Regions from separate parts of the Paenibacillus sp. FSL K6-1566 genome, predicted to be linked through region 1. Evidence: riboswitches for the same ligand, from Rfam matches in the RefSeq annotation. Region 1 holds a riboswitch; the other holds the start of a gene.

Evidence for each region. Region 1 has a riboswitch for S-adenosylmethionine ahead of NST08_RS24725 (methionine ABC transporter ATP-binding protein). Riboswitches for the same ligand answer to the same signal wherever they lie in the genome.
Region 2: linked by a shared signal. The riboswitch ahead of metA (homoserine O-acetyltransferase MetA) and the one ahead of NST08_RS24725 (methionine ABC transporter ATP-binding protein) in region 1 are both predicted to bind S-adenosylmethionine.

The regions. Positions count from the first base shown of each region.
Region 1 covers NZ_JBBOSR010000001.1:5,525,448-5,535,245, reverse strand. The annotation lists gene NST08_RS24750 (DUF2515 family protein) at 1-852, opposite strand, end outside; gene NST08_RS24745 (thioredoxin family protein) at 964-1,308, shown strand; gene NST08_RS24740 (COX15/CtaA family protein) at 1,524-2,498, shown strand; gene NST08_RS24735 (UbiD family decarboxylase) at 2,607-4,376, shown strand; gene NST08_RS24730 (Cthe_2314 family HEPN domain-containing protein) at 4,429-5,148, shown strand; SAM riboswitch class I at 5,268-5,416, shown strand; gene NST08_RS24725 (methionine ABC transporter ATP-binding protein) at 5,529-6,545, shown strand; gene NST08_RS24720 (methionine ABC transporter permease) at 6,545-7,213, shown strand; gene NST08_RS24715 (MetQ/NlpA family ABC transporter substrate-binding protein) at 7,279-8,121, shown strand; gene NST08_RS24710 (SDR family oxidoreductase) at 8,407-9,180, shown strand; gene NST08_RS24705 (NifU family protein) at 9,257-9,502, opposite strand; gene NST08_RS24700 (YuzB family protein) at 9,585-9,798, shown strand, end outside.
Region 2 covers NZ_JBBOSR010000001.1:5,175,371-5,185,168, forward strand. The annotation lists gene thrS (threonine--tRNA ligase) at 1-502, opposite strand, end outside; gene NST08_RS22945 (putative sporulation protein YtxC) at 958-1,863, opposite strand; gene mqnC (cyclic dehypoxanthinyl futalosine synthase) at 2,067-3,200, opposite strand; gene NST08_RS22955 (aminotransferase class V-fold PLP-dependent enzyme) at 3,397-4,620, opposite strand; gene NST08_RS22960 (PLP-dependent transferase) at 4,617-5,801, opposite strand; gene metA (homoserine O-acetyltransferase MetA) at 5,825-6,742, opposite strand; SAM riboswitch class I at 6,875-6,999, opposite strand; gene corA (magnesium/cobalt transporter CorA) at 7,422-8,357, shown strand; gene NST08_RS22975 (HRDC domain-containing protein) at 8,544-9,557, opposite strand; gene NST08_RS22980 (ROK family protein) at 9,764-9,798, opposite strand, start outside.

The DNA.
Region 1 (9,798 bases):
GAGCTCATGCAAACGAAAATACGGATGCTTCAGAACCCGGGACCGAAAATACGGGTCCTGGGCAACCCGGCCTTCAATGTAATTCTGTTCATTTAGGATGAGGGCAACGGCGAGCATAGCGCCGTGATCGGGTTCCCGCCAGAAATGCTGCCAGAAGGGGAGCATGAAGGCCGAGACATGAAAGCATGGCAGGAGATGAAACAGCGGCTCGCCCAGCTTCCGGCTGTGCATGTACAGCAGCAGCTGGGGGTAGGCGTCCTGAAAGATCAAGGCGTTGCATCGTTCCAGAAAACGGTACAGATTCACTTGAAATTCGGAATCCGTTAGATCCGACAGCAAGCCTCCTTGCAGGTCGCTCATGTTCCAGCCGGCATTTCGGGAGACCATATGGGCAAGAAAGGCCCAATGCAGCTCCGGAAAGGCTTCATAGCAGCTAAGGTAGGCCTGCGTGCGCGAGATGTTGCTCCGATTGGCATCCATGACGGTGCTTTGAATGGATTCCACTATTTCTTGTTCCCTGGCATTAAATCCGTCTACGGAATTCACGGCCCGAATAAAGGGCGAGCTCATGGCGGGTGGGCTCGCGTTCATTTTTATTTCCTTGTGATGCCTGCGGGCGATACGCTTTAGCTCGGACCGGAGGCTTCGCGCTGCGACCGCATCCCAGCTCCAGTCCTTCCGGCCATCCCGGAGCTTGGAGGATATTTCCCAGGAGGTCACCCGTCCAGTCAAGGCTTCGACTGCGGCTTCCGCCAATGTGGACACCCATCTGCGTATGGATCCGGACCACGCCTGTTTGTCTTTTTCGCCTTGCTGCATCCCGTTCTCACCTGCCGTTAGTCGCTTGGTCATCTTGGCGATTGCTCTATCTTGGTATTGTCAGTATGTCACGAATATTTGACTTCCACTCCACATTTTGATTCACTAAAGTTGAACCATTTCGACGAAAAGGGGAGATCATCCATGGACAAAATCACTTCGGAAGCCGAATTTCAGGTTGCTATCCAGTCTCCGCGCTTGACTGTCGCAGTATTCAAAGCAGACTGGTGCGGTGATTGCAAGTTTATCGATCCATTCATGCCGGATGTTGAGCAGAAATTCTCGAACCAGCTGACCCTGGTAGAAGTTGACGTCGATGCTGTCGGCGATGTAAGCCAGCAGCAGAACATCCTCGGTATCCCTAGCTTCGTCGCCTATGCCGACGGACGGGAACTTGTCCGCTTCGTCAACAAATTCCGCAAATCCCGCGAGGAAATCGAAGATTTCCTGCAGCGTGCGGTGGATGTGTACGAAACGATTCATAAGTGAGCATAACGGGAATGATGCACAACGCACCGTCGCCTATGGATGATCCCTTGGCGGCGGTGTTGTTTTTGGCAATAAGCTTCTCCTAATTTTGAACATTTTGTCACAATCGTTAAAGTGACCGTCGCGGCATAATCAGGTATAATGAAATTTAGACTGCAATAAGGAATCCGCTATTGATGGCGGATTGTTAAGAATATAGGCAGCAGGTGAGATTAGTGAATGATAAACAATTAAAATGGCTGAGTTACATAACATGCGCAGTCATGTTCTTCGCCACCTTCGGGGGCATGGTCGTTACCAAGACCGACTCCGGGCTTGGCTGTGGACAAGAGTGGCCGCTGTGTAACGGAAAGTTTATTCCCGCTTACACCGTCTCCTCCTTGATCGAATACTCGCACCGCGCTGTCAGCGGGATGGCCGGCTTGGCCGCCCTGGCTTCCCTGATCGCATTTTGGAGATACAAGCGTGACCGCAAGGATCTGATGGCTTATGTGGTCATGACATCGGTGTTCGTGATTGTACAAGCGATTATGGGAGCGCTCGCAGTCGTCAAGCCTCAGTCGGCGGCCGTGATGGCGCTGCATTTCGGCTTCTCGCTCATCGCATTCGCTAGCTCGGTTATGCTTGCGCTGGGCATGCGGAGGGTAGAGAAGGCGAAGATGCCGCTTGGATCGGAGCGGCTGCCCCGGGTCAGCGATGGTTTTCGCCGACTCGTCTGGGGGGCGACGATTTATACGTATATCGTGGTATATATCGGAGCATTCGTAAGCCACACCGACTCGAGAGAGGGGTGCTCCGGCTGGCCGCTCTGCAACGGGGAAGTGATTCCGGAGCTCGGCGGCGGCGTGGGCATTGCCTTCATGCACCGGGTGGCGGCTCTTCTGCTGCTCATCGTAGTAGCCGTAATGGGACATTTCGCTTATTGGCGAAACCGGGACAACCGCGAAGTTCAGATGCTCGGGGTTTCGGCAACGGTGCTGTGCTTGCTGCAGATTTTCAGCGGCGCCATCATCATGGCCACGATGCACAATGACGAAGTATATGTATTCTCCGCGCTTGGTCATACCCTTCTGATCTCTGCGCTGTTCGGCGTGCTCAGTTATTTGAGCGTGAGGGTATGGCAGCTAAGAGAATCGGCACCGGTCGAGCAGCAGGGCGAATTGGAGCTGCGCGGGGAGAAGATCGGCTAATTCCCGTCACTACAGTATGCAACATGGAACATTTTAATATTTGTGCAGGCGAAGTCCCCGAAGCGAAACATGCTCGAGGACTTTGTTGTACCCGAAGGAGTGGAGCACTTGATTTACCAGAATCTACGCCAATGGCTTGAAACGCTTCGCAAGGAAAATGATCTTGCTGTCATTGAAGCACCGGTGGATCCGTATCTGGAACTGGCTGAAATTCACCGGCGCGTGATCGAAGAGGGAGGACCTGCCCTGCTGTTTACCAATGTGAAAGGGACGCCTTTTCCAGTGGCAACGAATCTGTTCGGAACCGCGCGCCGGGTCGACATGGCATTCGGTCCGCGCCCGGAGCAGCTGATGAAATCGATCATCGGGGCAACCGATAAGCTGCTGCCGCCTACGTTTTCCGCGCTGTGGAATGAACGCGGGCTGTTTAAGGATATTTTAAAGGTAGGGATGAAATCCGTGCCTCAGCAAGAAGCGCCGGTGATGGGCGTCAAGGTGACGGAGAATCCGCTCAAGCAGCTACCGCGGTTGACCAGCTGGCAGGAGGACGGCGGACCGTTCATCACGCTTCCGCTCGTCTATACCGAGAGCCCATCGAAGCCGAAGGATCATAATCTGGGCATGTACCGGATTCAAATTTATGATGACTCGACCACCGGAATCCATTGGCAGATTCATAAGGGAGGCGGCTTTCACTACTTCGAGGCAGAGCAGCAGAATCAGCCGCTGCCGGTGTCCGTCTTCGTCGGCGGCCCGCCTGCGCTGATTGCCTCCGCTATCGCACCGGTGCCGGAGCATCTGCCGGAGCTGCTGATGGCTTCGCTGATCATGGGCGGCAAGCTGCCGATGACAGACAACCCGCTTGGCGGACACCGCATTCCGGCAGAGGCGGAATTCGCGATCAGCGGAATCGTGCCGCCGCATGAACGCCGCCTGGAGGGTCCTTTCGGCGATCACTACGGCTATTATTCCCTTGCGCATGACTTCCCGGTGCTTCATGTGAAGAATATGTGGCACCGCAAGGACGCTATTTATCCGGCAACGATCGTCGGAAAGCCGCGGCAAGAGGACTACTACCTGGGCGAGTTTTTGCAGCGCCTGCTGTCCCCGGCCTTCCCGATGGTGATGCCGTCGGTCCGCTCGCTATGGACCTATGCGGAAACCGGGTTCCATGCACTGACGGCAGCGGTCGTTCGGGAGAGCTATTCCCGCGAGGCGCTCGTCTCCGCGTTCCGGATTCTGGGCGAGGGTCAGCTGTCGCTCACCAAAATGCTGATGCTGACGAACCGGCCGCTGGACCTGTCGGATTTCAACGAGACGCTAGAAGCGGTGCTGGAACGATTTAATCCGGCAACGGATTTATTCATATTTAATAAAACCTCGCATGATACGCTGGATTATACGGGGCAGAAGCTGAATCACGGCAGCAAGGCCGTGCTGATGGGGATCGGGGAGCCGATCCGCGAGCTTCCGCGAAGCTACGATGAAGGGGATATTCCGGGAATTTCCCAGGCGGTCGCATATTGCGGCGGTTGCCTTGTCGTATCCGGGGCATCCTATGAGAAAGAACCTGGGCTGGCCCAGCGCGTCATGGAGTTCATGCATGCCCGCAGCACGAAATGGCCGCTGGTGATCGTCGTGGATGATGCCAAGTCGACGTCCGCCACGCAAACATCGTTCTTGTGGACGGTATTTACCCGCTTTAATCCCGCAACGGATATCTTCGCCGCCAGCGAGATCGAGCATCATCATCTGTCGTACAAGCTTCCGCTGGTCATTGATGCCCGCATGAAGCCCGGATACCCGGATGAGCTGTTCCCGCGGGAGGATATCGTAAAGACGGTGGATGCCCGCTGGAACGAATATTTCGGCAAATGACCAGTCCATCCTAGAGGGAATCAGGGACATTTTGACGTAGGAGGTGCGGCCCATGCTTCGTTTGTTGCTTGGGGAACAACCGCGGCAGAATAACGGGCTGCTTGAAGAAGCGATTGAATCGATGGTCAAGACGAGCCAGCTGCTGAAGAAGGAAATGGAAAAAAATGAAGACCCGACGCATGACTTTCGCAAGCTTGAAATATGGACGCGCGGTTTAATCGTGTCGCTCGATGAACTGGAGCAGAGCTGGAATGCAGCGAAGCATTTCAGCCGATCGGTCAATTCGGGATATGTGGATGACATGTCGATCGAGGAGCAAGGGGAATACCGGCGCTATGTTTATTTTTATAAGAACGGATTTATTCGCGTATTCTCAATCCTTGACAAGCTGGGAACGGTGCTGAACGATCTGTACGATCTGAACACCTCGAAGGTGAAGGAGCATTTCTCCTACTTTACCGTGCTTCGCCAGTTCAAGTTCCTGAAGGCGCACGGCGAGCTGTCCGCAGAGCTGGAGGCGATCAAGGAGCGCTATAAAACTCCGATGAACAAGCTGCGGAAACGGCGCAACACCGAGATTCACTACATGAATTCGGAAATGCAGGACGACCTGTGGCAGCGCCATCAGGGACTGTCGGAGCGGATCGAGCTGGAGGATATCGGGTCGCACCTGGATGAGCTGGAGCAAGGGCTTGAAATGGTGTGCCAAAGCCTGAGAGCATCCTACCGGTATACGAACCAAATGTGGGCGAAGAACGGGATCCGGGCTTGATGCAGCCGACCATGAAATTCCTTTTGACAAAAGGGCGAAAAAAAACTATACTAACAATTGCATTCATGAATATGATTTGAAAAACACATCAATATAACGAAAAAATTTCATATCGAGTTTTCTTATCGAGAGAGGCGGAGGGACAGGCCCGATGAAGCCCGGCAACCGGCTCCAGCGTTGATTGCAAGTGCAATGAACGCAAATGGAGTGACATGGTGCTAATTCCTTCAAAGCAGCGCGACGTATAGGCTGCTTTGACAGATGAGAAAAGGCGTCGACTTTATGTAAAGAGAGCCCTTTTTGATTCTGCAAAAAGTGGCTCTTTTCTTTTGCGGGTAAATAGATATGAAACGTTAGCACGAAAAAAGGGGGATCACGGTTTGATTGAACTGAAGCAATTGACGAAGCAGTACGGAAAAGCCGGCCGAATGACCACAGCATTGTCCGGATTGAATTTGTCGATTGAAAAAGGAGAAATATTCGGTGTCATCGGACATTCCGGGGCAGGCAAGAGCACGCTCATCCGCTGCATGAATTTGCTGGAACGTCCGACGTCCGGCGAGGTGTGGGTAGGCGGCGTCAACCTGACGAGCCTCGGAAAGAAGCAGCTGCAGGCGGAGCGGCGGAAGATCGGCATGATCTTTCAGCATTTCAATCTGCTGTCCTCTGCAACGGTCTATGACAACATCGCCTTTCCGCTTCGTCTGATCAAGACTTCGAAGGCGGACATCGAGCGCAAGGTAAGCGAGCTTCTGAATTTGGTCGGTCTTGCGGAGCATCGGGACAAATACCCGTCCCAGCTGTCGGGCGGCCAGAAGCAGCGGGTAGGAATCGCCAGGGCGCTTGCAAGCGACCCGGAGGTGCTGCTCTGCGACGAGGCCACCTCGGCCTTGGACCCTCAGACGACGGATTCGATCCTGCGGCTGCTGCTGGATATTAACAAGAAGTTTAACCTGACGATTGTGCTGATCACGCATGAGATGCATGTCATCCAGAGCATTTGCGACAGAGTGGCGGTCATTCACCAAGGCGGCATTGTGGAGCAAGGTCCGGTGACGGAAGTGTTCCTGAAGCCGAAGCACGAGGTTACGCGGGAGTTCATCCGTCAGGAGATGGACAACGGCGATGCATTGCGACTAGCGCTTCAAGGTCAAGACGGGAGCTCCTCGCAGGCGGTGCAGATCACGTTCCTCGGGTCGAAGACGTACGAGTCGATCTTGTCGCATACGGTCCATGAGACCGGGGTTAACTTTGCGATCCTGCAAGGGACTATCTCAACGATCAAGGAAACGCCATACGGGCAGCTGATCGTACGGTTTGAAGGCAGCAAGGGCGCGATTGAAGACACGATCCGCAGACTGCTGGATCAAGGATTAGACGTGGAGGTGATTCATTGATGCTCGGACTGGATTTTTCTCAGGTGGATTGGAATGAGATTGGCACGGCCACGCTGGATACGCTGCGCATGCTGGGCGCTTCGGCCTTGTTCAGCTTCATCATCGGCCTCCCGATCGGGGTGCTTCTGTATATGGCTGCCAGATCAACGTCAGGCTTCGTTCGCTTCGGCTATTCCATCCTGTCGTTCATCGTGAACATTCTGCGGTCGGTTCCATTCATCATTCTGATCGTAGCCATGATTCCGATTACGAAGTCGATCGTCGGGGTATCGTACGGCGTGCTCGGGACCATTCCTCCGCTTGTCGTCGGAGCGGCGCCGTTCTTCGCGAGACTTGTGGAGACGGCGCTGAACGAAGTGGATAAAGGCGTCATCGAAGCCGCCCACGCCATGGGCTCATCGACCAGCCAGATCGTGTGGAGAGTGCTGCTGCCGGAAGCCCGCCCGGGCTTGCTGGCAGGCATGACGATCACGATCGTGACACTCGTATCGTATACCGCGATGTCCGGCCAGGTTGGCGGCGGCGGTTTGGGGGATTTGGCGATCAAGTACGGTTACTACCGTTATGAGACGGAGATTATGATTTTGGCCGTTGTCTTGATGATTGTGCTGGTGCAGCTCCTGCAGATGGCGGGAGACCGGCTGGTGCGTCATTTTACAAGAAAATAACGGATTGCTGGAGCAACAAGGAAGACATCATATAGATAAACTATTTTCGGAGGGAGAGTTTTAGGATGAAAAAATGGGTATTGGCATTCATTAGTCTGACTTTGGTCGCGGTGCTGGCTGCTTGCGGCAGCAAGCCTGCGGATAACGCATCGGAGCCTGCGGATACAAACGGCGCTGCGGGACAAGAGAAGGTAACCATTAAGGTGGGGGCTTCGCCGGCACCGCATGCAAAGATTCTTGAGCATATCAAACCTGCGCTTGAAAAAGAAGGCGTGAATCTGGAAATTGTCGAATTCACCGATTACGTGCTGCCGAATACGAAGGTCGACTCCAAGGAGATCGACGCGAACTTCTTCCAGCATAAGCCGTATCTCGATAACGAGATCAAGGAACGCGGATTGAAGCTGGAGTCCGTTATCGCCGTACACGTTGAGCCGCTTGGCGCTTATTCCAGAACGATCAAGTCGGTCGACGAGCTGAAGGACGGCGCCGTGGTCGCCATTCCGAACGATCCGTCCAACGCGGGCCGTGCGCTGACCCTGCTGTCCAAGAACGGCGTTATCAAGCTGGCGGACGAAACCAAGCTGGAAGCGACCGCGAAGGATATTACGGAAAATCCGAAAAACCTGGAATTCAAAGAAGTGGAAGCTGCCATGCTGCCTCGCATGCTGGATGAGCTTGATCTTGCTGTCATCAACACGAACTATGCATTGGAAGCCGGCCTTGACCCAACGAAGGACGCGCTGTTTATCGAAGACAAGGATAACCCTTACGCGAACCTGCTGGTAGCTCGCCCGGACAACAAGGATTCGGAAGCTATCCAGAAGCTGGCGAAGGCGCTGACTTCGGAAGATGTGAAGACTTTTATTGAACAGGAATACAAAGGAGCCGTTATCCCGGCATTCTAATGTGCAGATGTAGGCAGGATGCCTACGGAAGCGGATCCGGCCCGGATTACGGTTAGACCGGTTAACTCCGGACAGAAGGATCTACTGAATACAACGAACTTTTCGTATGAAAGGGGCATCCCGACCATGCTGCGGCTTGTGCAGCTAATCGGGAGCTCCTTTCTTTTCTTTTGAGGAAAGAAAATGGCCGCTCATATCTTGCAGGATTCCGGTCTGTCCTCAAGTTGTGGGGAAACAGCAAATCTTTTATACTGAAGGAAGGCGATACTCGAAGGAGGGAAACCATTGAAGGGAAAAGTGGCGCTGATTACCGGCAGTGCGACAGGACTCGGAAAAATGACTGCGCTGTCGTTAGCACGGCAGGGATGCAGTATTGTTATAAATTATGTCAACAGCAAGAATGAAGCGGAGGCGCTCTCCCGCGAAATTGAGAGCTTCGGCGTTAAATCCATCGTGGTAAAGGCCAATATTGCAGACGAGTCCGAGCTGTATTCCCTAGTTGATCAGACGGAACGCGAGCTCGGCACCGTGGATATCCTGGTTAACAACGCGGGTCCTTTCATCCGGGAAAGGCGCCTGTTCTCGGAATACAGCCGGGATGAAATCGTACATATGGTGAACGGCAACCTGACCGGCGTCATGCTGCTTGACCACCGGGTGCTGCCGGCGATGAGGGAGAAGCGATGGGGACGGATTATCCATTTCGGCTTCGGCCATGCCGGGGAAGCGCGCGCTTGGCCCCAGCGTGCCGCTTATGCGGCGGCCAAGGTGGGGCTCGTATCCTTCACGAAATCCTTGGCGGTCGAAGAGGCACCCTACGGAATTACCGTCAACATGATCTGCCCTGGCGACATCCGCGGGGCGAACAAGGAGAAGACGATCGACGAGGTGGCCGGCATCCATGACGGCATGACGCCGCGGGGACGCTCGGGCAGCGGCGAGGATATTGCAAGAGTGATTGAATATCTGTGCATGGATAAATCGGACTTCATTACAGGCAACATTATGGATATATCCGGCGGGCTGGATCCGATTCGTCCTTTGATCAAGCCGGAATAAGCACGCCATACCATACCGCCACAAAAAAGAGTCTTGGATCCCGAGGGGAGCCAAGACTCTTATACTAAACACAAGATTAAAATACTTGCACTACTTCTTGAATGCCTTCTACTTCCTCAACCAGGGCGCGTTCAATCCCTGCCTTCAAGGTGATGGTGGAGCTTGGGCAGCTGCCGCATGCACCCATCAATTTCAGCTTAACGATGCCGTCTTCAACGTCGACCAATTCCACGTCACCGCCATCGCGCTGCAGGAACGGACGAAGCTTATCAAGCACTTCAGCCACTTCATCGTATACAGTGGTTTGCGTGTTATCGCTCATCTTGTTCAACTCCTTTCCTCCCTATATTATAGTACATAAACCGGCAAATTAAAATGCCAATCTTAAGGAGGGGCTGTGACCGATGACCATCTATATTGAATTTTGCACAAGCAACTCCTATTTCGGAACGGATCAAGCATTGAAGAAGCTGGAAGGTCAATACGACTGCCAGGTGATCGAGTACGGCTGTCTGACCAGCTGCGGTCAATGCTATTTGATGCCCTTTGCGTATGTGGACGGCGACTGGGTGGAAGCGCCCACGGCGGAGGAGCTGTATGACAAGATATGCCGCCGGC
Region 2 (9,798 bases), 350 kb from region 1:
CAGGCAGAGCATTGATCAGCTCAAGCTTGTATGGGTCGCCCAGCTCACCGAAGATACGCAGCGCTTCCGCACGGCTGACTTCCTTGCGAACAATGGGAAGGTTCTCCTGGGTAATGCGCTCCATTTCCTTCTCAATCTTTTGCAGGTCCTCCGGATTCAGCGGCTCCTCAAGATCCATATCATAGTAGAAGCCGTCCTCGATCACAGGCCCCACGCCAAGCTTTACTTCCTTCGCGCCGAACAGGCGCTTCGTTGCCTGGGCCAGCAGGTGGGCGGTGCTGTGGCGGATGACCTCCAGTCCTTCCGCGGAGTCTTGGGTTACGATTTCAATCAACGCCCCGTCCTGAAGCGGTGTCGATAAATCCACCAAAATCCCGTTCTGTTTGCCTGCAACCGCATTTTTCTTCAGCCCGCTGCTGATCGAAGCGGCAACATCCTCAATGCTGCTGCCCGCTTCGTACTCGCGGACGGAGCCGTCAGGTAATTTGATACTGATAGCCACCTTGCATTCCTCCTCCAAAATGATGTTTCTTTCACGTTCATTGACATTCTGCAGGACAGGCTCAATCCCGTGCGTGCCAGCTTTCATCCCCGTATAGCTAGGCTTAGGTGAAGGCTGTTCGCGGGCCTATAAATAACAAAAAACACCCGTCCCGCAAAGGGACGAGTGTTATACCCGTGGTTCCACCCTAATTCGATCGCTCCAGCCGTGCGCACACATTAGACTCGGAGGATCCTTCATCAGCATGAGGTAACGGTCATGACCCGGTGATGCCTACTAAGCCCGAAGGATGTTCGACAGCACAGCTACAAAGGGGTAAATCAATGGCATTCCGGAGGAAATTTCAGCCGATGTTTCCTCTCTCTGAAAGCGGTCTGGTCCGAATTGATTCATGTCTTTGTCAGAGCTTTTTACGTGAATTTATCAGTAATTATAATCCTGTCTCGCGCAAAACGTCAAGTCATCATCCGTCCGCTCCCGAGAAGCGCGCTGCATTCCGGACAGCTGCAGCATACCTCGGCGCGATTATCGAAGATATGGGCAAGGGTCACGATAACCGGAAGTTCCGGCTGCCTTGTATGAATGATCATCCGGGCAGGGGATACGGAAATCAGCGTGCTGACAACCATGTCCTCGATTTCCATCTCCTGATCCAGCCGCTCCATCACAAGCCCCTCCTCCCGAGGGCGCTCAATCGGCCGTAAATTGCCGTCCAGCAGGAGGAAGTCCTCGTCTCCCTTATGAATAACATGGACCAGCGGCATTTTAGGCTCTTGAAAATAAACGAAATATTTCAGCAGGCTCACAAATTCCTCATACTGCTGATCCAGCATAAATTCATCTACGGCATACTCTGCCATCTCGCGGAGCTCCTCTTCATATCCTTGAAGCCGGAAGGTCATGAACCCGTCCAGATTCAGCTCCGGGCTCTCGAGCAGGCATTGATAAATGCCATCGGACAACTTACGCCTGCGGCTCCGCCAGAAGTCGCCCGAAGGACCTTCTTCCTTGGTCAACAGCATAAGAAACCATTGCAGAATCCGATCGGCCTCTTCCTCATCGTCAAACTCGAATTCCGAGAACATTAACCGTGCAGCAATCTCCTGCTCCTTCTCCTCGAGAATATAAGCCGTTACGGCTTCGGAGACTTGGCGCCGAAGGGTTTCGGCAGAGACTGTCCAAGATGACAGCGGGAGCTTGCCGGAGCAAGTCCAAATGACGCGGTCCTCGGAAGCGCTGAACGTGAATTTCAGCTGCTTGCATTGTTTATGTAACTCCTTCTGCTTGTCTGACAATATACGGTGAAACGCTCTTTTCTCGTCTTCGGTCCGTGCACTGACAGAAATGCTGAACAGTTCCATGGAATCACTCCTTTCGAATCCCTTTTCAGTATATGGGGACCCGCTCGGGGATATACGGAACACCTGCTTGGAAAAACAAGCAAGTCCAAGGAATATTTAAGCGCAGGAATGAATAAGGGCCGGGCGCTTACCGGCATGCAAAAAAAGCGGACCGGGGCTGTTCCCCGATCCGCTTCTCAAGCAAGACATCTAAGTATTTGGAATTAGTTCTGCATGACAAAATCGCGCTCTACGCTGCTGTTGTCCTCAAACACGCGGAGGATTTCATAGCGGGTGTTCCGCTGGGCCGGGATATTGCCGGTCTCGCGGATCAGCTTCAGAATCGACTCGATGTTAACCTTGTATACGGCACCGGCAGAAGAAACCACATTCTCCTCCATCATCGTGCTGCCAAAGTCGTTGCAACCGTAGCTAAGCGACAGCTTGCCGATCTCCGGTCCCATCGTTACCCAGGAGGATTGCAGGTTCGGCACATTATCGATGGCGAGGCGGCCGATCGCAACGGTCTTCAAGTAAGCCTCGGGCGTCTCCCGCTCGCGCTTCAGGTTCGTATTGTCAGGCTGGAAGGTAAATGGAATAAAAGCAAGGAAGCCCTTGGAATTCCAGCCGTTCTGAATGCACTCATCCTGCGCATCCCGCACGCGCAGCAAATGCAGCGCCCGCTCCTCCATCGTCTCGCCGAGACCGATGACCATCGTGGCCGTCGTGTTCATGCCGAGCCGGTGAGCCGTCTGCATGACATCCATCCATTGGCGCCAGGAGCCCTTCAAGCGGCTGACCTTCTTCCGGATCCGGTCATCCAGAATCTCGGCGCCGCCGCCGGGAAGCGAATCCAGTCCGGCATCGCGGAGCTCGCGTACGACCTCCTCCAGCGACAAGCCCGACACCTCGACCATCTTCATGATCTCCGCAGGCGAGAAGGAGTGCATCGTAATATTCGGGAACCGCTTCTTGATGTTGCGCAGAAGATCCGTGTAATAGCTGAACGGCAGATCCGGATTGGTTCCCCCCTGCATCAGGATCTCGGTTCCGTTAACGTCCTCGGTCTCCTGAATCTTCTGAAAGATCGTCTCGTCCGGCAGTACATATCCTTCCGACGAGCCCGGTCTCCGGTAAAAAGCACAGAAGCGGCAATAAACGTCGCAGACGTTCGTATAGTTGATATTTCGGCCGATGACAAATGTCGTGATCGGGTCTGGATGCAGACGCTTGGTCATCACATTCGCCGCATGCCCTATTTTCTCCACCTCATCGCTTTCAAACAGCGTTACAGTATCCTCAAGATTTAGTCTTTCACCGCGTAAAGCTTTATCCAAAATACGGTTTACCGCACTCATTTCTTGCAGCCTCCCTTATCCGAGAAAATGACAACTCAACAAAAATTTCAAAAACTTCGTCTTTTCATCCTACCACAATCCGGCAACAAAAACGACATCCCGCTGCGGGCGGGATGCCGAATAAAAATATGGAAATATTGTGAACGACCCAGTCGGAGCGCCATGTTCCATGGGATTTTATCGCCGTTCTTCTCGCTCAGTAGCGGCTGCCGGCAAGTGCCTGATCCAGATCGGCAATCAAATCATCCACATCCTCGAGTCCGACCGAGAAACGCAGCAGTCCATCCGTAATCCCCCGTTCATGACGAACCTGCTCCCCCATCGCCGCGTGGGACATCATGGCCGGATAGGACAGAATGCTCTCCACTGCTCCCAGGCTGACCGCTACCAGCGGCAGCTTCACTTGGTTCAGCACCTGCTTGGCACGCTCTCCGGAACCGACGTCAAACGAGATGACGGCCCCATAGCCGCTCGATTGCTTCTCGTGAATCTCCCGACCCGGATGATTCAAGAGACCCGGATAGTATACGTGCTCGATATCACTTCTTCCTTGCAGCCATGCCGCCAGCTTGGCGGCACTCTCTTCGGAATGAGCCATCCGCGCGCCTAGCGTCTTCATTCCCCGCATGAGCAGCCATGAATCCTGAACGCCAAGCACCGTGCCGAGTCCGTTCTGCAGCTGCTTCAGCCGCCCAGCCAGCTCTTCCGTTCTGGCAACCGCCAGACCTGCGAGAACGTCGCTGTGTCCCCCCAGAAATTTGGTGGCGCTGTGAATGACGATATCAACGCCGAATTCGATCGGCCGCTGATAGTACGGGGTCATAAAGGTGTTATCCAGAAGCGTAAGCAGATCATGCTCCTTCGCCCAATCGGTCACTGCGCCGATATCGGTAATGTTCAGCGTCGGATTGGACGGCGTTTCCATATAGACCGCCTTGGTGTTCGGCTTAAGCGCCGCCTTCACCTGATCGAGATCGGTCATGTCCACGAAGGTGCTCTCAATGCCCATCCGGTTCAGGATGCTGGTTAATAGACGGTAGGTTCCTCCATACACATCCTCCGTGACGATCATATGATCGCCTGCCGAGAGCAGCATGAATGAACTGGAGATCGCTGCCATGCCGGAAGCGTAAGCGAATCCGCGAACACCGCCTTCGAGCAGCGCGATATAATCCTCGAGCGCTTGGCGGGTCGGATTGCCGGATCGGCTGTAATCATGAAGCGGAGGCTGGTAGATATCCTCGTGGTGAAAGGTCGATGCCTGATAGATCGGCACGCTTGACGCTCCGGTGGCCCGGTCGATCTCCCCGCCGAAATGAAGCAGCTTCGTCTCGAAGCGGAGCGATTCCGCTTCCCGTCCTTTCGGGCCGGAATGCTTTCGACCCTTCGCGTCTATGCGTACGCCTTTATCGATGCTCATCCCAGAACGCCTCCTTCCACCTCGGCCACAGCTGCGTTCAAGGCCTCATCCAGATCCGCGATCAGATCGTCCGCATGCTCGATGCCGACCGAGAAACGCAGCAGTCTCTCATCCACCCCGACGGCCTCGCGGATCTCCACCGGAATGTCTGCGTGCGTCTGCACCGCCGGATAAGTCATGAGCGATTCAACGCCCCCGAGGCTCTCCGCGAAGGCAATCAGCTTGATATGGCGCAGAACAGGCTCTACATAGCGGGCATCTTTCACTTTAAAGGAGAAGATGCCTGTATTTCCGCTGGACTGCCGGTGCTGAATCTCATAACCCGGGTGATCAGGCAGCGCAGGGTAGAACACCTCTGCGATTGCCGGATGAGTCGTGAGAAAGTTTGCGACTGCAGTCGCATTGCTTTCGTGCCGGTCCATGCGGAGCGCCAGCGTCTTCATGCCCCGCATCAGCTGATAAGAATCGGAAGGGCTTAGCACCGCTCCGATGGAATTGTGCAAAAAGGCGATTTCTTCGGACAGTTCCTTGCCTTTCGTTACGATTAGCCCTGCAAGCACATCGTTATGTCCGCCCAAATACTTGGTGGCGCTATGAATGACGATGTCCGCCCCTAGCTCGATCGGCCGCTGGAAATACGGTGTCAGCAGCGTGTTGTCTACAATCGTGATCAGTCCATGATGTCTGGCCCATGTACAGACCGCTTCAATATCCGTGATCATCATCAGCGGATTGGTCGGGGTCTCGATAAATACCGCCTTTGTATTCGGCTTTCGGGACTGCTCCAGCGCGTCCAGGTCATTCGTGTCGACATACGATGCGCTCACGCCGAACTTGGACATGATTCTGTCCAGCAGCCGATAGGTTCCGCCATACAGATCCAGAGATACGATCAGATGATCCCCTTGGCTGAACATGGCAAATATCGTCTGCAAGGCCGCCATGCCCGAGCTGCAGGCAAAGCCGGCATCGCCGGATTCCAACCCGGCAATCGAATCCTCCAGCACTTGCCGGGTTGGATTCTTCGTGCGGATATAATCAAAGCCCGTGCTTTGCCCAAGCTTCGGATGACGGTATGCGGTCGCCTGATAGATCGGGAACGTGACGGCTCCCGTCACCGGCTCATGCACCGATCCGATCTGCGCCAGCCGGCTCTCGATATTCAGCGGTTTTCTCTCCATTACAACTTCCTCCTTGGCGGCTTCTATATTTGTGGACCGATATCATATGGGGTTTCTTGATATACATAGTAATTGAGCCAATTCGTAAACAATAAGTTAGCATGGGCCCGCCAGATCGAAGGAGGGTTGCTGGTCGGATCGTCATTCGGATAATAATTGCGCGGCAGCGCAATATCCAATCCCTTCGCAACATCCCGGTCATATTCCCATTTCAAGGAGTCCGGATCATATTCCGAGTGGCCGGTGGCGAATATTTGTTTGCCGTCCCTGCTTGCTACCAGGTAGATGCCTGCCTCCTCGGACTCCGACAGAATGACCAGGTCATCGATGCCCGCAATGTCTTCGCGCCGGACCTCGGTGTGGCGGGAATGCGGAACGAAGAACATGTCGTCAAAGCCGCGGAGCAGCTTCGTACAGGGCTCGCTGACCGTATGGGAAAACACGCCGAAGCACTTCTCTTCCAAGCTGTATTTCGGCACGCCGTAATGGTAGTACAAGCCGGCCTGGGATGCCCAGCAAATATGCATGGTCGAGGTCACATGCGTCTTGCTCCACTCAAAAATTTCCGTGAGCTCCTGCCAGTAGTTGACCTCCTCGAATTCGAGCTGCTCCACCGGAGCGCCGGTGATAATCATGCCGTCAAACCGGCGATTCTTCACTTGCTCGAACGTTTTGTAGAACGACTTTAAATGCTCAGCCGATGTGTTCTTGGATACATGGGAGCTTGGGTGCAGCAATACAACATCGACTTGAAGCGGCGAGTTACCGATCAGCCTCAGCAGCTGGGTCTCCGTCGTTTCCTTCGTCGGCATGAGGTTCAGAATCGCAATCCGCAGCGGGCGGATATCCTGGTGAAAGGCATGACTCTCATCCATAACAAAAATGTTCTCTCCAGCCAGCACTTCTTTGGCCGGCAGGGCATCAGGGATTTTAATTGGCACCTTAAGCTCACTCCTTCAAAATATGTAGTGGTACATCCGCTGCAGCTTGAGTCAGAGCGCTTTGACTGTATAAACGCAAGAAGACCTTTCTCGGTCGAGAAAGGTCGTCGTATACATTACTACAATGCTCCTCTCTCATCTGCCAGGCTATACGGTCAATCATGAATCGTATATCCTGCAAGAATTAGCACCGTGCGATATTGCCGCCGGTTGCCGGGTTTCATAGGGCTAGTCCCTCCACCTGCTCTTGATAAGATTTCGCTGTATTTAGTTGTATGGTTATATTGATACTTACTTTATATCATCCGAATATTTTCGTCAAGCATCTTTTCAAGCGAGCCGTCACATTACACCCCTTTCTCAATACCCTGTATTAACGCCTTCTGTTTGACCCGATTACAGCTTGAAAGCTCCCAAACCCGGCGTTATACTAGACAAGTGCTATTTAGCCCCATGATGAAAGAGGTGAAACATGAAAATGGACGGTGACCCGAGCCAGAACGTGGAAGCGAAGGATGCACAACCGCATAGGACCAGGATCAGCTTACCGGCAGAGGGCAGCGTTATTTTTCATGCGCTTTTGTCATAGTTCTCTTAGGAGAAAATCAACAAAGCCCGTACACCGGCTAAGCTGATATCCTGTGCCTTTAATGTACGAATGAAGAAGGAGTGATATCAGATGAAAATCCGGTTGGTTGATGCGGGTGTATTTACCCCTGTTGACGATATCCAGATGACGCTGACAGCACCGGCCAGCGGCTTTTACTGGCTGGATGCGGATGTCGATGATTTAGCCGAGCTGCAGCCGCTTTTCTCCCTGCATGATCTTGCGGTGGAGGACTGCCTGAGCGAAGAGGAGCAGCGTCCGAAGATCGAAATATATGAAAACCACTATTTTATCGTTGTAAACAGCATCCGTTTTGATGACGAGGAGATTTTCCTCCGGGCCCTCAATATTTTCCTGGGCAGACATTTCATCATCACGGTCACGAAACAGAAAATTCACGAGCTGCGGACCGTCAAGCCCCTTCTATGGGAAGACGAGGTCAGCACGCCCGACCGTTTCCTCTACCTGCTGATCGACTTGGTCACGGACAACTACTTTTCGGTCGGCGACCGGATCGAAGCCCGGATCGAGAAGCTGGAGGAAGACATTCTTATTCATACCAAGAAGACGCATCTCAGCGAAATTATCGGCCTGCGAAGCGAGATTCTATGGCTGAAGAAGGTGCTGGGGCCGCAGAAGGAAGTTATCAATACGCTCAACAAAAAGGATCTTCGGCTGATCGACGATCAGCTGCAGAAATATTTCAGCGATATTTATGAGAATGCCGTGAAAATTTCGGAAACATTCGAAACCTACCGCGATTTGATGGGCAACCTGCGGGAAGCGTATCAGTCGAGTATTGCGAATCGTGCTAACGAAATCATGCGCGTATTTACCGCTATTACGACCATCTTCATCCCGCTTACGCTGATTACAGGCATCTATGGGATGAACTTCGACAATATGCCGGAACTGCATTGGGAATATTCGTATTACGTTGTGATCGGGGTCATGGTATTCGCCGGCCTGCTGATGTTTTATTTGTTCCGAAAAAAGGACTGGATTTAATTTCACCGCATATACAGCAGCTTGTTGTTAAAGAGGAGGCGTCCCATGAGATCATTAGATCTTGCGGGGCTCCTCTTTTTCTATGTGAAATGATGCTTCCCTCGCAGCAAGCGTTCATTAAAAAACGGTCCCACAAGTAGAAGGTTCTACTCATGGGACAGTGCTACCCTGCAGTCTATTCTTGCTTCAGCCCGCACTCGCTTGGCTGGATTCCTCTCGGCGGAAGCGGATCCGGATCAGGCGCAGCCGCTCATACAGCTTCTCCGTTCCGCCAACCTCCTCTCCCCCCTTTTCTTGGCCGTATACCCGCTGAAGAACCGGCTTAAGAAACGTATCGCCAAGCTCCTCAAAAGCCTTCCATACCGCTGCTTGCTCAGCATCCGGCACGGTGCACAGCTCGGCTTGCACCAGCTGTTCGGTGTCATAGCCTTCCTTCTCAAGCCCCTCCAGCTGCTCGATCAGATCGCGGCGGGACAGCGACGTTCGCTCTTCCAGCTGCTCCAGCGTCGCTCCCTCGGCAATGCCAAGCAGCATCGAGCGGCGGATCCGGTACCGCTCCAGCTCCTGCTTGTACTTCTCCTCCTTCTGCTTATACAACCAGGAGACGAACACATCCTCCGGGAGCTGGTGATAAACCCAGTCCAGCGGAAAGGTTGTCTTGCGCTCGATCTTCGCCGTGATCTCAAGCCACTCCGCCCCATGCTCGGAAGCTTTGGCAGGCCCGATTCCGGGAAGCTGCAGCAGCTCCTCCTCGCTCTGGGGAACGAACGCGCTGATGAGCCGCAGCACCCGGTTGCTGGCGATAAAGTACGGAGCCTTCCGCCCGGAAGCCGCCTTCCGGCGCCTCCAGGCGCACAGCTCGGTATACAGCTCCTCCGAGCCGTGCAGCTCGCTGTAGCATTGAAGCTTCTGCATATGGAGGTTCCTGCCGCCGATCTCTCCGGTCTCGTTAAATATCCCTTCGATGATCGGACGATACCCCTCCGCCAGCTTTCTGGCCAAATGGTGACGGTATACACAGAGCAGCTCATTCCACGAGCCTCCTTCATACCAATCGTCATCTGCGGCCTCGCCCTCCGGCTCGATGTCCCGCCAGCCAAGGCTCCAGACGCCCTCCTCCTCTCCGATCCACACCTGAGCGAAACTCGAATGCCCCTGCTCGTCCGTCCTGCTCATCTGATTCATGAACACAATTTGCATGTCCTGTCTACCTCCCGTTATCACATTCTTCAGTACAACCTAAGACAACGCAAAAAAGCACCCCTACTCCGCCGCAGCGTCGTTAAGGGTGCTTCCCGTTTCACTATGTTATACTGTTGGCTATATAGTACCATAATTTGTAACGGGAGCCAACAGATTTTATAAAGATCTATCCGTTTACCGTCACGAAGTCTTCGGGCTTTCTGTTACTTCTCGGCAAGAGCCAGCTTGGCAAGCGCGA